DNA from 2 places in the Mesorhizobium sp. M0058 genome. Region 1 is predicted to be linked to the other one. Evidence: riboswitches for the same ligand, from Rfam matches in the RefSeq annotation. Region 1 holds a riboswitch; the other holds the start of a gene.

What was found. Region 1 has a riboswitch for S-adenosylmethionine ahead of metX (homoserine O-acetyltransferase MetX). Riboswitches for the same ligand answer to the same signal wherever they lie in the genome.
Region 2: another riboswitch for S-adenosylmethionine. It lies ahead of NKJ75_RS22640 (O-succinylhomoserine sulfhydrylase); the one in region 1 lies ahead of metX (homoserine O-acetyltransferase MetX).

Annotation. Positions count from the first base shown of each region.
Region 1 covers NZ_JAMYUQ010000019.1:6,733-15,773, reverse strand. Annotated here, with positions in the region: gene NKJ75_RS27315 (LysE family translocator) at 1-293, opposite strand, end outside; gene NKJ75_RS27310 (aldo/keto reductase) at 377-1,324, opposite strand; gene NKJ75_RS27305 (gamma-glutamylcyclotransferase) at 1,490-2,023, opposite strand; gene NKJ75_RS27300 (DUF2125 domain-containing protein) at 2,148-3,146, shown strand; gene NKJ75_RS27295 (sugar kinase) at 3,271-4,194, shown strand; gene NKJ75_RS27290 (prephenate/arogenate dehydrogenase family protein) at 4,202-5,137, opposite strand; gene hisC (histidinol-phosphate transaminase) at 5,142-6,251, opposite strand; SAM riboswitch at 6,378-6,455, shown strand; gene metX (homoserine O-acetyltransferase MetX) at 6,516-7,685, shown strand; gene metW (methionine biosynthesis protein MetW) at 7,682-8,296, shown strand; gene NKJ75_RS27270 (DUF1330 domain-containing protein) at 8,304-8,624, opposite strand; gene NKJ75_RS27265 (glycosyltransferase family 2 protein) at 8,873-9,041, shown strand, end outside.
Region 2 covers NZ_JAMYUQ010000013.1:66,939-75,979, reverse strand. Annotated here, with positions in the region: gene NKJ75_RS22670 (GcrA family cell cycle regulator) at 1-483, opposite strand, end outside; gene NKJ75_RS22665 (aspartate aminotransferase family protein) at 842-2,041, shown strand; gene argF (ornithine carbamoyltransferase) at 2,060-2,971, shown strand; gene NKJ75_RS22655 (Hsp33 family molecular chaperone) at 3,080-4,111, shown strand; gene apaG (Co2+/Mg2+ efflux facilitator ApaG/CorD) at 4,295-4,687, opposite strand; gene NKJ75_RS22645 (ceramide glucosyltransferase) at 4,910-6,061, shown strand; gene NKJ75_RS22640 (O-succinylhomoserine sulfhydrylase) at 6,073-7,263, opposite strand; SAM riboswitch at 7,321-7,398, opposite strand; gene NKJ75_RS22635 (2'-deoxycytidine 5'-triphosphate deaminase) at 7,539-8,633, shown strand; gene NKJ75_RS22630 (ABC transporter substrate-binding protein) at 8,735-9,041, shown strand, end outside.

The DNA.
Region 1 (9,041 bases):
CTGTAGGCGAGGTAGAGAATATAGGCGGCGGAAGCGACCGCCAGCACTGGCGCTACGCCCGGCATCGAGGTGAGGATAGCCTTGATGCCGGTGGCCACGACCAGCAGCACCGCGACCGTGCCTAAAATGATCCCCGATGTGTAGTGAAGCGAATTGCGCAGGCCGAAGGCGGCCCCTATCGCCGTGACGCTGATCGTCGCCGGGCCAGGACTGCCCATGACGACGGTTGCCGCCAGCACCAGCGCCAGCAATTGCTGCCAGGGCTGCGCCTGCGAAAGAAGGTCTGCGGCCATGCTGCCTCTTCTCCACAATAATGGAGAACAGTGTGGCAAGGCGGACAGCCGTCGTCTTGAACGATCGTGCCGAACCTGCGCGGCTAGGCGCTGGCCTTGTCCAGCGCCACGAGATCCTCCGCGCTGAGCTTCAGCGATGCGGCGCGCACCAGGCTGTCGACCTGGTCCAGCGTCGTGGCGCTGGCGATCGGCGCGGTGATGCCGGGCTGCGCCATCACCCAGGCGAGTGCTACTTCCGCCTGCTTGGCCGAATGGCGCGCCGCCACGGTGTCGAGTGCTGCCAGAATACGCATGCCGCGCGCATTGAGATAAGCCTTCACGCCGCCGCCGCGTTCACTTTTGCCGAGATCGGCCTCGCTACGGTATTTGCCGCTCAAAAACCCCTTGGCGAGGCTGAAATAGGTGATGACGCCGATATCCTCGGCCACGCACAGATCATGCAGCGGCCCGTCGAAGGATGAGCGGTCGTAGAGATTGTATTCCGGCTGCAGCACGCTGTAGCGCGGCAGCCCGCGCAGGCTGGCAACATCGAGCGCGGCGCGCAGCTGGCCGGCGTCAAGATTCGAGGCGCCGATATGGCGGACCTTGCCGGCAGCGAGCAGCTTCTGGTAGGCGCCGAGCGTCTCCTCATAAGGGGTTGTCGGGTCCGGCCAATGCGAGAGATAAAGGTCGATCACGTCGGTCTGCAGTCGCTTGAGCGACGCCTCGACTGCCCTTTCGATATGGGCAGCGGACAGATCCTTCTTGCCTTGTCCCATATCCGAGCCGACTTTGGTGATGACGATGATCTTGTCACGGTTGCCGCGGCTTTTCATCCATTTGCCGATGATGGTCTCGGACTCGCCGCCCGCGTGGCCGGGCACCCAGCGCGAATAGGCATCGGCGGTATCGATAGCGTTGAGGCCGGCGTCGCCGAACCGGTCGAGCAGGTCGAAGGAGGTCTTCTCGTCCGCGGTCCAGCCGAAGACATTGCCGCCCAGGACCAGCGGCGCGATGGAAAGGTCGGTTTGACCGAGACGGCGTTTTTGCAAGACGGGGCTCCGTGGGGCTGGCGGCGGGCGACCCGAATGCTTCGGGCCGCAGCTAAGCTAGGTCTCGCCGCGCCGAGGTCAAAGGCCTCAGCCAATTTTTCCAGCGGGCCAGCGCTTCACAAAGGCGCGAGAGCTTCGCCTGCAGGCTCGCCGTGGTCTACTGGCTCACGAGGCGATCCGCTTCGCCACCTCTTCCAGCCAGTGGTCGCTGATACCCAGCGCCGCGAGATGCTGCAGCGTGTTGAGCACATAGTCCTCGTTGTTTCCGGACTGGCCGACGGCGCCACGGATAACACCTGCCGCATGCGCGGGGTCGAGCCCGCCGGCATACTGCTCATGCTGGCGGTCGACGATATAGGCGACCGCTTTCACTCTCTCTCCCGCGGCCGCCCCATTCCCGTCGAGGCTGACATCGAGCACACGCTCGAGGTAGACGCTGGTCACCAATTCGCGCTCGCGCAGATAGGTCAGCACCTCATCGCGCAGCTCGCCGGGCACGCGAAAGGCCAGCCCGATGCAGGAGCCGCCACGGTCGAGGCCTAGCACCAGGCCCGGCCGCTGGCGCGTGCCGCGATGCACGAAGGAATAGACGCACAGCGACCGGCGGTAGCCGTAAAGCCGCGCGCGCCGTGTCTCGACATGGGCGAATCCCGGTCGCCAGATCAGCGAGCCATAGCCAAAAACCCAAAAATCGCCCATATCGCCAAGCCTGATTGCACGAGAGTGACGCCGCCGCATCGGAATCGGTGCTCTTCTGTTCTTTTTGCTTGTTGCGTAAGCCACAGTCCACCCGCAACACGCCCGCGTTAATGAAAGCCGCAGCATGACGTCAAGTGACGAGCGTCCGTCGAAGTTTCGCCACCGGCTGATGTGGCTCGCTGCCTTGGTCGTTATGCTGTTCGGCGCCTACAGCGCGGTCTGGTTCTATGTCGCCGGTCGCGTCAGCAGCGAAGCCGACAAGGCGGTGGCCTCGCTCAAGGACAAAGGCATCGAGGCCGGCTGCGCCAACCTCACCGTCAGCGGCTACCCCCTGCGTTTTGCCATCTCCTGTGACAATCTGGCTTACGAGGACGACGCCAGGAACGTTGCCGCCTCGGCAGGCAGCTTCAACTTCGTTGCAGAGCTCATCCGGCCTTTGTCGCCTGCCGCCGAGTTGCGTGGGCCGCTGCGCACCTCGGTGCCGGGGATGGCGCCGCTATGGATCGACTGGGACAATCTGCAGGCCAATGCCAAGCTCTTCTGGCCCCTGCCCCGGAGCATTTCGCTGCAGGCGGAGAGCTTGTCCGGCCAGACGGATCCGGCCGACGACACTGATCCGGTTTCACTGTTCAGCGCCGGAACCGCGGCGGGCGAGTTGCGGCCCGACGGCCAGGACATCGGCTACGTCGGCAGCTTCACCGATCTTGAGATCGACGCCGACGCGATCGGCGGGCGCGTGCTGCCGCCGCTCGACGGCAGCGGCGACGCGACGCTGAAGAACGGCGTCGCGCTGATGAAGACGCAGGCCAGGAGCCTGCGCGGCCAGGCGGCCGACATCCACAAGCTCGATCTGTCGTCGGGAACCGCGCGCATCACCGTCTCCGGCCCGGTGTCGGTCGACGCCAACGGCCTGGTCAATGCCGACCTGACGATCAAGCTGCAGGATCCCAAAGCCGTGGCGGCAATCCTCGCCACCGCAATCCCCGAGCAGAAGAGCCAGATCGAGCAAGGCTTTGCCGGTCTGGCGCTGCTCGGCAACGAACCGTCGATGCCGCTCAAGGTGGTGAAGGGCAAGGTCTCGCTCGGCTTCATTCCGCTGGGCAAGATCAAGCCGCTCGATTAGAGCAATTCCAAGAAAAGTGTGAGCGGTTTTCCGTCCGGAATTCCGTTAAAACAAAGAGATAGAGCATGATCGCAAAGAGCGGCAACGGCTTTTGGGGAGAGATCATGCTCGAGCAAGCCGACGCATGAACCGACCGGTGAAACTGCTGAGCGTTGGCGCGCTGACGCTGGATACCATCCTGCGCGTCGAAACCCTGCCCACGCATCAGGGCAAGTTCATCGCCTCGAACGGCATCCAGATCGCCTCGGGCATGGCGACAAGTGCTGCCTGCGCCGCCCGCCGTCTCGGCGCCGAGGTGTTCCTGTGGGCAAGTGCAGGTGACGATGCCGTCGGCGACCAATTGCTGGCCGGCATCGAGGCCGAGGGCGTCGATTGCGGCTTTGTCCGCCGCGTCGAAGGCGCCCGCTCGGCGCTGGCCGCGATCCTGGTCGACGCTCATGGCGAGCGCATCATCGTGCCCTTCTACGACCCAAAGGCGCAGGCCGACCCCGAGGCGGTGCCTGTCGCCGATCTTTCCGGCTTCGATGCCGTGCTGGTCGATGTGCGCTGGCCGGGCGCCGCCGCTCTTGCCTTGACCGCCGCGCGCGACGCCGGTTGCCCGGCAATCCTCGACGCCGACACGGCGCCGCTGGAGGTGCTGGAGCATCTGTTGCCGCTGGCGTCGCACATCGTCGCTTCGGAGACGGCTGCACGCATTGTCTGCGGCCACGCGCTGGATCCCGAAACCGCCTGCGCCGACCTCGCCAGCCGCACAGACGCCTTTGTCGCGGTTACCGGCGGCGCCGTGGGAAGCTGGTGGCATGACCGGTCCGCCGGATGCGTGCGCCACATCGCGGCGCCGAAGATCAAGGCGGTCGACACGCTTGCCGCCGGCGACGTGTTTCACGGTGCCTTTGCCGTCGGGCTTGCCGAAGCCATGCCTATCGAGCAGGCCTTGCGCTTTGCCAGCGCGGCGGCCGCGCTCAAATGCCAGCGCTTCGGCGGCCGGCTGGGCGCGCCGGACCGGGCCGAGACAATGGCCATGGTCGCGGCGACCTGGCCCGTCTGAAACAGATTTAACTTTTCACCGGGTGCTCGACCGCCTGGCGGCCGAAATCCGGCACGTCGATATCCTGGCCGGCCTCGATGATCGAACGGCGAACGGCCCGGGTGCGGGTGAACAGGTCGAACAGCTTGTCGCCGTCGCCCCAGCGGATCGCCCGCTGCAGCGAGGCGAGGTCCTCCGAAAAGCGCGCCAGCATTTCCAGGATGGCATCCTTGTTGTGCAGGCACACGTCGCGCCACATGGTCGGGTCGGAGGCGGCCAGACGGGTGAAGTCGCGGAAACCGGAAGCCGAATATTTGATCACTTCCGACTTGGTCACCGATTCCAGATCGTCGGCCGTGCCGACGATGTTGTAGGCAATGATGTGCGGAAGATGCGAAACGATGGCCAGCGTCATGTCATGATGCTGCGGGTCCATCGTGTCGATGTTGGAGCCGCAGCGCCGCCAGAATTCCGACAGCTTTTCCAGCGCGGCCGGATCGGTTCCCGGCAGCGGCGTGAAGATGCACCAGCGGTTTTCGAACAGCTCGGCGAAACCCGCATCCGGGCCCGATTTCTCCGTACCCGCCAGCGGGTGTCCCGGAATGAAGTGCACGCCGTCCGGCACATAGGGCTGCATTTGCGCAATGACGGAGGCCTTGGTCGAACCGACATCGGTGAGGATGGCGCCTTTTTTCAGCGCCGCTGCGATCTCTTGCGCCACCTCGCCCGACGACCCCACTGGCACCGAGACGATGATCAGGTCGGCGTCGAGGACCGCTTCCCTGGCGTCGGTGGTGTAGCTCTCGCCAAGACCGAGCTCCTTCGCCCGCGCCAGCGTGGCCGGGCTGCGCGTCGCGATGGCGACATGGCGGGCCAGGCCCTCGCGGCGGATGATGCGGGCCAGCGACGAGCCGATCAGGCCGATGCCGACCAGCGCGATCTTTTCAAACATCGGTGAAGTCATTGTTTCAGCTTTTCAGGAATGTCGTGAGGGCATCGATGACGCCGCGATTGGCTTCTTCGGTGCCGACGCTCATGCGCAGCGCATTGGGAAAGCCATAGCCGGTAACGCGCCGCAATATATAGCCGCGCTGGGTGAGGTAGTCGTCCGCCGCCTCAGCCGAATGCTTCTTGTCGTCGGGAAAGTGGATGAGAACGAAATTGCCGACGCTGGGCGTCACGCGCAGCCCAAGCTTCGTCAGTTCTTCATTCAACCAGGTAAGCCAGGTCTCGTTGTGCAACGAACTGCGCTCGACATGGGCGCGGTCGCGGATGGCGGCAATGCCGGCCTCGATCGCTGTTGCGTTAACGTTGAAAGGGCCGCGGATGCGGTTGATGGCATCGACGATGTGCAGTGGGCCATACATCCAGCCGATGCGCGCGCCGCCAAGGCCAAGCTTGGAGAAGGTGCGGGTCATGACCACATTCTGTGCGCTGCCCGCCAGCTCGATGCCGGCCTCATAGTCATTGCGCCTGACATATTCGGCATAGGCCGCGTCGAGCACCAGAAGCACGTTGCCCGGGAGAGCGGAATGCAGGCGGCGGACCTCCTGGAACGGCAGATAGGTTCCGGTCGGATTGTTGGGATTGGCGAGGAAGATGATTTTGGTCCGCGGTGTCACCGCGGCCAGGATCGCGTCGACGTCGGCGCGTTCCTCGGTTTCCTTGATCGTCACCGGTGTCCCGCCGGCCGACTGGATGTAGATCTTGTAGATCATGAAGGCGTGTTCGGTGATGATGGCCTCATCGCCGGCCGCCAGATAGGTCTGCGCCAGCAGGCCCAAAATCTCGTCGGAACCGTTGGAGCAGATGATGTTTGCCGGGTTGAGGCCATGCACCTCGGCAATCGCCTCGCGCAGCCGGCGGGCGGTGCCGTCGGGATAGACATCGAGCTTGCTGGCCACTTCGCGCGCGGCCTCGATCGCCTTCGGCGACGGGCCGAGCGGGTTCTCGTTCGACGACAATTTATGGACCTTGGCGACGCCGGCAGGTGCCGTGCTCTTGCCCGGCACATAGGCGTCGATGTCCATAATGCCCGCGCGGGGCGTCGGCCGTGCCTTGTCCGCTGTCTTGTCCATGTCGCAAACCCGTTGAGAACGCCTCCGTCCGGAGGCCGCAGCGGAAATACAAGCCGTAGCCGCGAATGTCGAGAGGCGGGCAATAGCTGGCCGTTGACGCCGGGCCGCACGAGTTCTAGAAGAACGCAACAGTTCCGTGGTGATTTGGCCGGTCGGCTTGCAGCCACGTTAAACAACTCGCTAAAGGGCCGTTTGCGTGACGTAACCGGCTTTGCGATCGCATTGCCGGTTTTTTATTGCCTGACGGCGTGCAAGGAGAGTCACATGGCCGCGCTCCGCGCTACAAAAACCAACAACGAGGCCGACAACCCGTCGAGCCCTGTGTTGCGTTTTGGCCCTGACAAGCCGCTGAAGCTCGACGCCGGCACGCTTTTGTCGCCGTTCCAGATCGCCTACCAGACATATGGCGCCCTCAACGATGCCCGCACCAACGCCATCCTGGTCTGCCACGCGCTGACCGGCGACCAGCATGTCGCCAGCACCAATCCGGTGACCGGCAAGCCCGGCTGGTGGGAAGTGCTGATCGGTCCCGGCAAGATCATCGACACCAACCGCTTCTTCGTCATCTGCTCCAACGTCATCGGCGGGTGCCTCGGCTCCACCGGTCCGGCCTCGACCAATCCCGCCACCGGCAAGCCCTACGGCCTCGACCTGCCAATCATCACCATCCGCGACATGGTGCGGGCGCAATTGATGCTGGTCGACCATTTCGGCATCGAAAAGCTGTTTTGCGTGCTCGGCGGCTCGATGGGCGGCATGCAGGTGCTGGAATGGGCATCGTGCTATTCCGAGCGCGTCTTCTCGGCCCTGCCGATCGCCACAGGCGCACGCCATTCCTCGCAGAACATCGCCTTCCACGAGGTCGGCCGGCAGGCCGTCATGGCCGATCCGGACTGGCATGGCGGCAAATATTTCGAGCACGGCAAGCGCCCGGAAAAGGGGCTCGCCGTGGCGCGCATGGCCGCCCACATCACCTATCTGTCGGAAGCCGCCCTGCATCGGAAATTCGGCCGCAATCTGCAGGACCGCGAAGCGCTGACCTTCGGTTTCGACGCCGACTTCCAGATCGAAAGCTATCTGCGCCACCAGGGCATGACATTCGTCGACCGCTTCGACGCCAACTCCTACCTCTACATGACCCGTTCGATGGATTATTTCGACCTCGCCGCCGACCATGGCGGCCGGTTGGCCGATGCCTTTGCCGGGACCAAGACCCGCTTCTGCCTGGTGTCCTTCACCTCGGACTGGTTGTTCCCGACCGAGGAGAGCCGCTCGATCGTGCATGCGCTCAACGCCGCCGGCGCCTCCGTCTCCTTTGTCGAGATCGACACCGACCGCGGCCATGATGCCTTCCTGCTCGATGAACCCGAACTGTTTGCCGCCATCAAGGGCTTCATCGGCTCGGCGGCCCGCGCAAGGGGGCTCGCCTCATGAGCGTCAATGGCAGCCAGCGCGTCGACCTCGAAGTCGTGGCCAACCTGATACCGCCGCAGTCGCGGGTGCTCGATGTCGGCTCCGGCGACGGCCTGCTGCTCGAACTCCTGCAGGAGACCAAGCAGGTCGACGGCCGCGGGCTGGAGCTGTCACAGCGAGGCGTCAATGAATGCGTGGCGCGCGGCCTCTCGGTCATCCAGGGCGATGCCGACACCGACCTCGAATTCTATCCGGACAAGGGTTTTGACTTCGTCGTCCTGTCACAGACGCTGCAGGCGACCCGCAACCCGAAGCTGGTGCTCGACGAGCTGCTGCGAATCGGCAACCGCGCCATCGTCTCCTTCCCCAATTTCGGCCACTGGCGGGTGCGGCTGTCGCTGTTCGTCAAGGGCCGGATGCCGGTGACCGCGGACCTGCCCTATTCCTGGTACGACACGCCCAACATCCATTTCTGCACCATCCGCGACTTCGTCAATCTGGTCGAGGAACTCGGCGCTTCGGTCGAGAAAGCCACCGCGCTCGACGGCAACGGCCAGAAGATCGGCCTGTCGATGCCATGGTGGTTCTGGAATTTCTTCGGCCAGCAAGCGGTGTTCTTGCTGAAGCGGTAGTTTGCCCCTATTCCAGCACGTCCGTCGCCTTGTGCGGGTGCTGAACGCCATCGGCGATGATCACATCGGCGTGGGAGTTGTCGGTTCGCAAGGCCAGAATCTCCCGATAGGCTGATGAATCGTACCAGCCCCACGCATTCCCCCTGTCCGGAAATTCGATGACGATCAGATGCCCGGGCCATTCGTTTTCGGCCACGTCCATGTCGCCGCCGTGGACAAGGAAGCGGCCGCCGAACGGCTCCAATGTGGCATCGATCCTCTGCAGACACTCGACAATCTGCGGGCCCATTGTGACTTGACGCATATGGGCGACGGCGTAGGCGGCCACGGCTGAACTCCCTGTGAGATCGAAGCCCGACGACCGGCTTCGTTGGCGCAATCTGCAGACATGATGGCCATCGGTCGATTACGTCTGGAGTAATCGGCCGGCTTACCGGCGTCCTGGCTCAACAGTTTGTGATGACATTGCCGCTGGTTTTTTGTAGCGTCGAATCGAATTCCATCCCGGGGTAAGGCTTGGACGGCGACCATCAACACCTCCGGCCTCCAGGCATTTCGGGGCACAATCGAAGCAACATGTCCAAGGCAACCGACCTCGCTCCGCTGATCTCGGTGATCACACCGACGCACAATCGCCGCAGCAAGGTGGTGCGCGCCGTGGAGAGCGTGCTGGCGCAGAATTTTCCCCGGTTCGAACACATTGTCGTCGATGACGGCTCGACCGACGGTACGGCAGCCGCACTTG
Region 2 (9,041 bases), on a different contig from region 1:
CGCCACCCTTGCGTGGTACTTGCAGTAAGGTCCGGTTTCAGCCGCCTCGTTGCCGCAGAAGTTGAAGTCTTCCGACAGCGGATCGCCATTCGGCCATTTGCAGGTGCGCTCGGTGAGATCGGTGAGCTGCAGATGCCGCGAGATCGGCACGACGACGTTTTCGACCGGGCGGATGTAGTGGCGCGCCACTGGCTCGGCGTCGAACTGCGCCTGCAGCGCGTTCGCCCCGATCGAAGTCGTGACATGGCGCTGCGCGGTTGCGGCGCGCGGCACCGATTTCTGGATCGAAGATCCCTGCGTTGTCTTCTTCTGACGCGCCGGCGTCGCGGTCGAGCGTCCGCGGCCCGACAGCTTCAGCCGGTGCACCTTGCCGATGACCGCGTTGCGGCTGACCCCGCCGAGTTGGGCGGCGATCTGGCTTGCGCTCAAGCCCTCCGACCACAGTTTCCTGAGAAGTTCGACCCGCTCGTCAGTCCAGTTCATGAGACCGCGCTCCTGCTAAGTGTGCGGCAGCCGGAATCCGTTCCCGACCCGGCAATCTTTGCCGGGGCAGACACCACATATATTAGGTGATTAGGTCCGCCGCACGAAATCTAGTTATTTCCCGACTACAATTACCTCATGTGTTGACTCGGTGACAAGAGTCCCAGGTGCAACACGAATCGGTTTTTTAGGTTTTCCCCAACTTGCCCGGTCGCTTATGAGCCAGCGTCTCGTCGGGAGCTTGCCGCGCGCCTCTGCACGACGTTTTCGTTGACTTCATGGCCGAAAAACACGATAAGCCGCAAAGGCCGCCGCTTTGGCGGCTTTTTTGATTTTTCCGGTACCGGAGACGCATATAATGAGCGGTTCGGCGCTTTACGAGACCTTTGCCCGCGCCCCTTTGGCCTTCGACCATGGCGAAGGCACCTGGCTGGTTACCGACAAGGGCGAGCGATATCTCGATTTCGCTGGCGGCATCGCGGTCAATTCGTTGGGCCACAGCCATCCGCATCTGGTCTCGGCGCTGACCGAACAGGCGGCCAAGCTCTGGCACGTCTCCAATCTCTACGAGATCCCGGGGCAGGCCCGGCTCGGCGAGCGGCTGGCTGACGCCACCTTCGCCGACAAGGTGTTCTTCACCAATTCCGGCGCCGAGGCGCTCGAATGCGCGATCAAGACGGCGCGGCGCTACCAGTTCGTCAAGGGCCATCCCGAGCGCTTCCGGGTCATTACCTTCGAAGGCGCCTTCCACGGCCGCACGCTGGCGACCATCGCCGCCGGCGGCCAGTACAAATATCTCGAAGGCTTCGGCCCCAAGGTCGAAGGCTTCGACCAGGTCGGCTTCGACGACATCGACGCCGCCGAGAAGGCGATCACACCAGAGACCGCCGCGATCCTGATCGAACCGGTACAGGGCGAGGGCGGCATCCGCCCGGTGCCGACGCAATCCTTGAAGCGGCTGCGGCAGCTCTGCGACCAGCATGGCCTGCTGCTGATCTTCGATGAGGTCCAGTGCGGTATCGGTCGCACCGGAAAGCTGTTCGCGCATGAATGGACCGGCGTGACGCCCGACATCATGGCGATTGCCAAGGGCATTGGCGGCGGCTTTCCGATGGGCGCGTGCCTCGCCACCGACGACGCTGTCGTCGGCATGACGGCAGGCGTGCATGGCACCACTTTCGGCGGCAATCCGCTGGCCATGGCGGTCGGCAACGCTGTGCTCGACGTCGTGCTGGAAGACGGCTTCCTCGAAGACGTCCAGCGCAAGGCATTGCTGATGAAGCAGGGCCTGGCGGCGGTCGCCGACGAATTTCCCGATGTCATCGAAGGCATCAGGGGCAGCGGCCTGATGCTTGGCCTGAAATGCGCCATGCCCAACACCAAGGTCAACATGGCGCTGCGCGACCAGCATCTGCTGGCGGTGCCGGCCGGCGACAACGTCATTCGTCTGCTGCCGCCGCTGACCGTCACCGACGCCGAGATTGGCGAAGCGCTCGATCGCATCCGCGCCGGCGCCAAGGGCCTGACCGACGCCATCGCCGCGGCCGCCGCGAAGTAATCCCGAGAACCATTCCCGATGAGCCTTCGCCATTTCACCGATCTTTCCGCCGTTTCCGAAGGCGATCTGCGCCTGATGCTGGACGATGCGGTGGTGCGCAAGGCGCGCCTCAAGGCCGGCGAACGGACCAAACCGCTCGAAGGCAAGGTGCTGGCCATGATCTTCGACAAGCCGTCGACGCGCACGCGCGTGTCCTTCGACGTTGGCATGCGACAGCTCGGCGGCGAGACCATCATGCTGACCGGCACCGAAATGCAGCTCGGCCGCTCCGAGACCATTGCCGACACCGCCAAGGTGCTGTCGCGCTATGTCGACGCCATCATGATCCGCACCACGTCGCATGAGCGGCTGCTCGAGCTGACCGAGAATGCCACGATTCCGGTCATCAACGGGCTGACCGACGACACCCATCCCTGTCAGCTGATGGCCGACATCATGACCTTCGAGGAGCATCGCGGTCCGGTTGCCGGCAAGACCATCGCCTGGACCGGCGACGGCAACAACGTGCTGCATTCGCTGCTCGAGGCCTCGGCGCGGTTCCGCTTCAACCTGAACGTCGCAGTGCCGGAAGGCAGCGAGCCGGCGCAGAAGCACATCGACTGGTCGAAGACCAATGGCGGCAAGCTGCACTTCACCCGCTCGCCCGAAGAGGCCGTCGACCAGGCCGACTGCATCGTCACCGACTGCTGGGTGTCGATGGGCCAGGAACACCGCGCCCGCGGCCATAATGTCTTCTCGCCCTATCAGGTCAATGCGGCGCTGATGGCCAGGGCCAAGCCCGACGCCCTGTTCATGCACTGCCTGCCGGCGCACCGCGGCGAGGAAGTGACCGACGAGGTCATCGACGGTCCGCATTCGGTGGTCTTCGACGAAGCCGAGAACCGGCTTCACGCCCAGAAGGCGGTTTTGGCCTGGTGTCTGGGCGCTTGATCTCCAGGCGCTTGATCTCCAAGCGCTTGATCCGGGGCGGCGTGATGCCTATTTGCGCCGCATCACGCAAATCAAGCGCGTTTGGACGCATGCACCCCTCCGGGCCGCATGGCCGCGCCCTGGAGCTTTGTCATGTTGGAAACGCATCAAGTGACTGAACATCACCCCAAACTCGGCGAGTTCGGCTATGCCGGCGACGATCATGTCGTACCCTTCGAGGTCGGCCCGCTCGACGTGCGCGGCCGCACCGTGCAACTCGGGCCGATGCTCGACGCCATCCTCAACCGTCACGACTATCCCGAGCCGGTCGCCCGCCTGCTCGCGGAAGCCTGTGTGCTGACGGTGCTGCTCGGCACCTCGCTCAAATTCGAAGGCAAGTTCATCCTGCAGACCCGCACCGACGGGCCGGTCGACATGCTGGTCGCGGATTTCTCCACGCCTTCGTCATTGCGCGCCTATGCGCGTTTCGACGCCGACCGGCTGGAGGCCCTGGTGGCCGCAGGCCAGACCTCGCAGCAGACGCTGCTGGGCAGCGGCGTTTTGGCGCTGACCATCGACCAGGGCGCGCACACGCAGCGCTATCAGGGCATCGTCCAGCTCGACGGCGAGACGCTGGAAGACGCCGCGCGCACCTATTTCCGCCAGTCGGAGCAGATCCCGACCGACCTCAGGCTGTCGGTGGCCAAGCTGCTGACGCCCGGCCCCGGCGGTGCGCGCGAGCAGTGGCGCGCCGGCGGTATCCTGGCGCAGTTCCTGCCGCAGTCGCCCGAGCGCATGCGCGTGCCCGACATTTCGGGCGGCGACGGCGATCCGCGTGACGTGACGCAGGAGCCGGCCGACAATTCGTGGCGCGAGCTGGTGGCGCTGCTCGGCACCATCGAGCCGACCGAGCTGATCGACCCGACCATCGGCGCCGAGCGGCTGCTCTACAGGCTGTTCCACGAACATGGCGTGCGCGTCTTCGGCGGCGTGCCGGTCGCCGACCAATGTTCCTGCTCAAGGGACAAGATACGCGGCATCCTCGAGGGGTTTTCCGCGCAGGAGATCAAGGACAGCACCGAAGATGGCGGCATCCACGTCGCCTGCGAGTTCTGCTCGAAGCAGTACGACTTCGACCCGGCGGAGTTTGCAGCTCAGTAGCATCTCTTCCTTCTCCCCGTTCACGGGGAGAAGGTGCCCGAAGGGCGGATGAGGGGCAGCGCGAACTTTGGTGAATGGCCGCGCATAGCCTACGTCATGTGCGTGGAAGATAACCTCATGAGTCCGCGGCGCCTCATTGCCCTGCCGGGCATTTCTCCCCGTATAGAGATGGGGAGAAAACCCCTAATTCACCGTCCGCCGCGTCCCCGGCAGATCCAGCGAAAACGCGGGAATAGCGACGTCGAACGTCTCGCCCTTTTTGTTGCGCATGGTGTAGTGGCCGACCATGAAGCCGGACGGCGTCGAGAGCGGGCAGCCTGACGTGTATTGATAGCTGTCGCCGGGATTGAGCTCAGGCTGGTCGCCGACCACGCCGGCGCCACGCACTTCCTCGACCCGGCCGCTGCCGTCGGTGATGTGCCAGTAACGCGCCATAAGCTGCACGAAATCGTCCGACTGGTTGTCGATCGTCACCTGGTAGCCCCAGACATAGCGGTTCTCCGCCGGGTCCGAGCGGTCCTCCAGGTAGAACGGTCTGACCTGCACTTCGATGTTGCGCGTGACGGCGCGGTACATGGGCTGCTCCGGTTGCGCGGCAGGGAACATTTGTCGCGCCATGCGGTTTGATACGCGCAGAGCGGCATGTCCTGCCAGCCTCAAAGCGCAGGTGCCGACAAACAATGTCATTTAAGTGACACATGACAATGTTGGTGTGCGCAAACCTTGCCGGCGACTCAAGGCCCATCTGTCGACTGACAAAGCAGCCGCGAGCGGCCTTTCCGGAGTGACCAGATCTCGATGGAACCAGCTCTCACAGCCGCCTTCGCTTCCTCCGCTTTGCTTCTTTCCAATCTCGCCAGCATCCTGCTTGCATCGTCGAAGCTGAAAGCGCGCCGTCTCATCCCTCCGCCGTCCAACGAGCAGCCGCCGGTGTCGATCGTCGTGCCGTCGCGCGGCGTGGAGCCGTTCACACAAGAGACGCTGCAGCGAGCCTTCTCGCTCGACTGGCCGCGCTACGAACTGATCTTCTGCGTCGCTGACGCCGACGATCCCGTCGTCAAACTGATAAACAGGGCGATCGTCCTGTTTCCCAACGTGCCGGCCCGGCTGCTGATCGGCGACGACCGCGTCAGCAGCAACCCGAAGCTCAACAACTGCGTCAAGGGCTGGGAAGCGGCGCGCTATCATTGGGTTATTCTGGCGGATTCCAACGTGCTGATGCCAAGGGATTACGTCCAGCACCTGATGGCGGCCTGGCGGACCAATACCGGGCTTATCTGCTCGACGCCGATCGGCTCTCGGCCGCATGGCTTTTGGGCCGAGGTCGAATGCGCGTTCCTCAACACGCTGCAGGCGCGCTGGCAATATGCCGGCGAGGCGCTCGGTCTCGGCTTTGCCCAAGGCAAGAGCATGCTGTGGAACAAGCCGATGCTCGATACCAGTGGCGGTATCCGCGCGCTGGCCGCCGAGATCGCCGAGGATGCTGCTGCAACCAAGCTGGTCAACGGACTGGGCCTGCGCGTCAATCTCGTTGCCTCGCCTTTCGAGCAACCACTGGGGCAGCGCCGACTTGCCGACATCTGGTCGCGCCAGGCGCGCTGGGCGCGGTTGCGCCGCGTCACTTTCCCGCTGTTTTTCGCACCCGAGATCCTGACCGGCGTCGCCGTGCCGTTGGCGTTGGCGCTGGTGGCGGCCGCAAGTGCCGGCATCAGCCTGCCGGCCACGGTGTTGGCCGTGCTGACGGCGGCCTACATTCCCGAATGCGCGCTGGCCGCGGCCAAGGGCTGGCACCTGTCGCTGCGCATGGTCCCGGCGATGATGGTGCGCGACATGATGCTTCCCGCCATCTGGGCGCGCGGCTGGCTGAGCGGCGCCGTCGACTGGCGCGGCAACATCATGACCATCGGCACCAAGACGGCCGAACTGGAAGAGGTTTCGTCGGGAGCGTGACGCCTCGCGGCCTATCCGGCGGCCTTCAGCGCCTGCGCAACGTCCTCCAGCAGATCGTCCGTATCCTCAAGACCGACCGACAGCCTGAGCGTTCCCGGCCCGATGCCAAGCTCGGCGCGAGCTTCGTCGCTGAGGTTCTTGTGCGTGGTGGTCGCCGGATGGGTGATCAGGCTCTTGGCGTCGCCGAGATTGTTGGAGATCAGCACGATGTCGAGCGCGTTCTGCAAGGCGAAGGCCGCCTGCTTGCCGCCCTTAACGTCGAGGCAGATCAGCGTCGATCCGCCCGTCATCTGCTTCTTGACGATGTCGGCCTGCGGGTGGTCGGCGCGGCCGGGATAGATGACGCGGGCGATTTCCGGCCGTCCTGCCAGGAAATCCGCGATCTTGGCCGCGCTTTCCGTCTGCTGGCGCACCCGAACCGGCAGCGTCTCCAGGCCCTTGAGCAGCGTCCAGGCGTTGAACGGCGACAGGCTCGGGCCGGTGTGGCGGAAATAGTCGTGCAAATTCTCGTCGATCCATTTCTTGTCCGACAGGATGATGCCGCCGAGACAGCGTCCCTGGCCGTCAATGTGCTTGGTCGCGGAGTAGACAACGATATGGGCGCCGAGCTGCAAGGGCTTCTGCTGCAAGGGCGTGGCAAAGACATTGTCGACGATCAGCCTGGCGCCGATCGAGGTGGCGAGCGCCGCCACCGCTGCGATGTCGACCACTTCCAGCGTCGGATTGGTCGGGCTTTCCAGGAAGAACAGTTTCGTGTTCGGCCGCACCGCCTTTTCCCAGTTGGCGATGTCGGTGCCGTCGACCAGCGTTGCCTCGATGCCGTATTTCGGCGCCAGCGTCTCCACCACCCAGCGGCAGGAGCCGAACAGCGCGCGCGCCGCAACGATATGGTCGCCGGCCTTGGCGCTGCACAGGAGCGCTGCCGTCACCGCCGCCATGCCGGACGCCGTGGCGCGCGCATCTTCGGCACCCTCCAGCGCGCACATGCGCTTTTCGAACATGTCGACGGTAGGGTTGGCATAGCGCGAATAGATGAAGCCCGGCTCCTCGCCCTTGAAACGGGCCTCGGCAGCCTGCGCCGTCTCGTAGACATAGCCTTGGGTGAGGTACATCGCTTCGGACGTCTCGCCGAACTGGGAACGCAGCGTTCCCCCGTGCACGAGTGCGGTCTGAGGTTTCCAGTTACGCTTCTTGGTGCTCATCGCTTTTGTTCCAGACACAAAAAAACCGGCCGCGAAAGTCGCAACCGGTCCATATGGCCTTGCGGCCCGACGGTCCTTTAGCGACTTGTTTAACGTGGCTGCAAGCCGACCGGCCAAATCACCACGGGATAACGACCCTTTAGACCTCACCTGCGCTTGCGTCAATTGCCGGCTTCATTAAGAGGTTTGTACCAGGCAGGTTCCGCAATAATATCCAGCGGTTTTGCGGCAAGAACCTGCCACAAAGAGACCGACCTTGGAGCGGAGCCAGCCTTTTGCGGCAGACAGGCATTCTTCCCGATCAGGACATTTCCGCGCTGTTTCAGTCCGGCGCGCTCAAGTCGCCGCGCGCGCTCGATGTCGACCAGGTGCAGCCGGCGAGCCTCGATCTCAGGCTCGGCGACAAGGCTTTTCGCGTGCGCGCCTCCTTCCTGCCGGGTCCCGATCATCTGGTGGCCGACAAGCTTCACCGGCTGAAATTGCATGAGTTCAGTCTCGCCGAGGGCGCGGTGCTGGAAACCGGCTGCGTCTACATCGTGCCGCTGCTCGAAAGCCTGGCGCTGCCCGCAAACGTGTCGGCCTCGGCCAACCCGAAGAGCTCGACCGGCCGGCTCGACATCTTCACCCGGGTGATGACCGATCGCGGCCATGAGTTCGACAAGATCGCCCCCGGCTATCACGGGCCGCTTTATCTCGAAGTCAGTCCGCGCACCTTCCCGATCGTCGTACGCGCCGGATCGAGGCTGTCGCAGATCCGCTTTCGCACCGGCAACGCGCTGTTGTCGGAGGCAGAACTGAACGAATTGCACCGCGCCGAGATGCTGGTGGCGACCGAGCCGCCCAACATTTCCGGCGGCGGCATTGCGCTGTCGATCGATCTCGACGGCGACCAGAACGGCCTGGTCGGCTATCGCGGCAAGCATCACACCGGCTTGGTCGATGTCGACAAGCGCGCCGCCCAGGATGCCGTCGATTTCTGGGAGCCGCTCTATAAGAGCGGCGCCGGCGAACTGGTGCTCGACCCGGACGAGTTCTACATCCTGGTCAGCCGCGAAGCCGTGCACGTGCCGCCGCTCTACGCCGCCGAGATGACGCCCTTCGATCCGCTGGTTGGCGAATTCCGTGTTCACTATGCCGGCTTCTTCGATCCGGGCTTCGGCCATTCGGCCTCAGGCGGCACCGGCAGCCGGGCGGTGCTCGAAGTGCGCAGCCACGAAGTGCCGTTCATCCTCGACCACGGCCAGATCGTCGGCCGGCTGGTCTACGAACACATGCTGAAGCGGCCGCAGGCGCTTTACGGCACCGATCTCGGCTCGAATTACCAGGCGCAAGGCCTCAAGCTCTCCAAGCATTTCCGCCCCGCCGGCTGAACCTTCGATCACCGTCAGGCAAAATACTTGCCTGCGCTGCCTCACCATGCTTGGCTGCCTTTCGGTGGCCGGCAAGAGAACGGCGCGCAAGGGGAACCAAAATGCAGATTTCAAGATGGATCATATCGGCAGCGGGCGCTGCCATGCTGGTGATATCGGCCGGCTCGCTGGCTGAGGCGCAGGAGAAATTGAAGATCGGCACCGAGGGCGCCTATCCGCCCTTCAACACCATTACCGCGGACGGCAAGATCGAGGGCTTCGACATCGACATTGCCAATGCGCTGTGTGCGCAGATGAAGGTCGAGTGCGAGATCGTCACCCAGGACTGGGACGGCATCATCCCGGCGCTGCAGGCGAAAAAGTTCGACGCCATCATCGCCTCGATGAGCATCACCGAGGAGCGCAAGA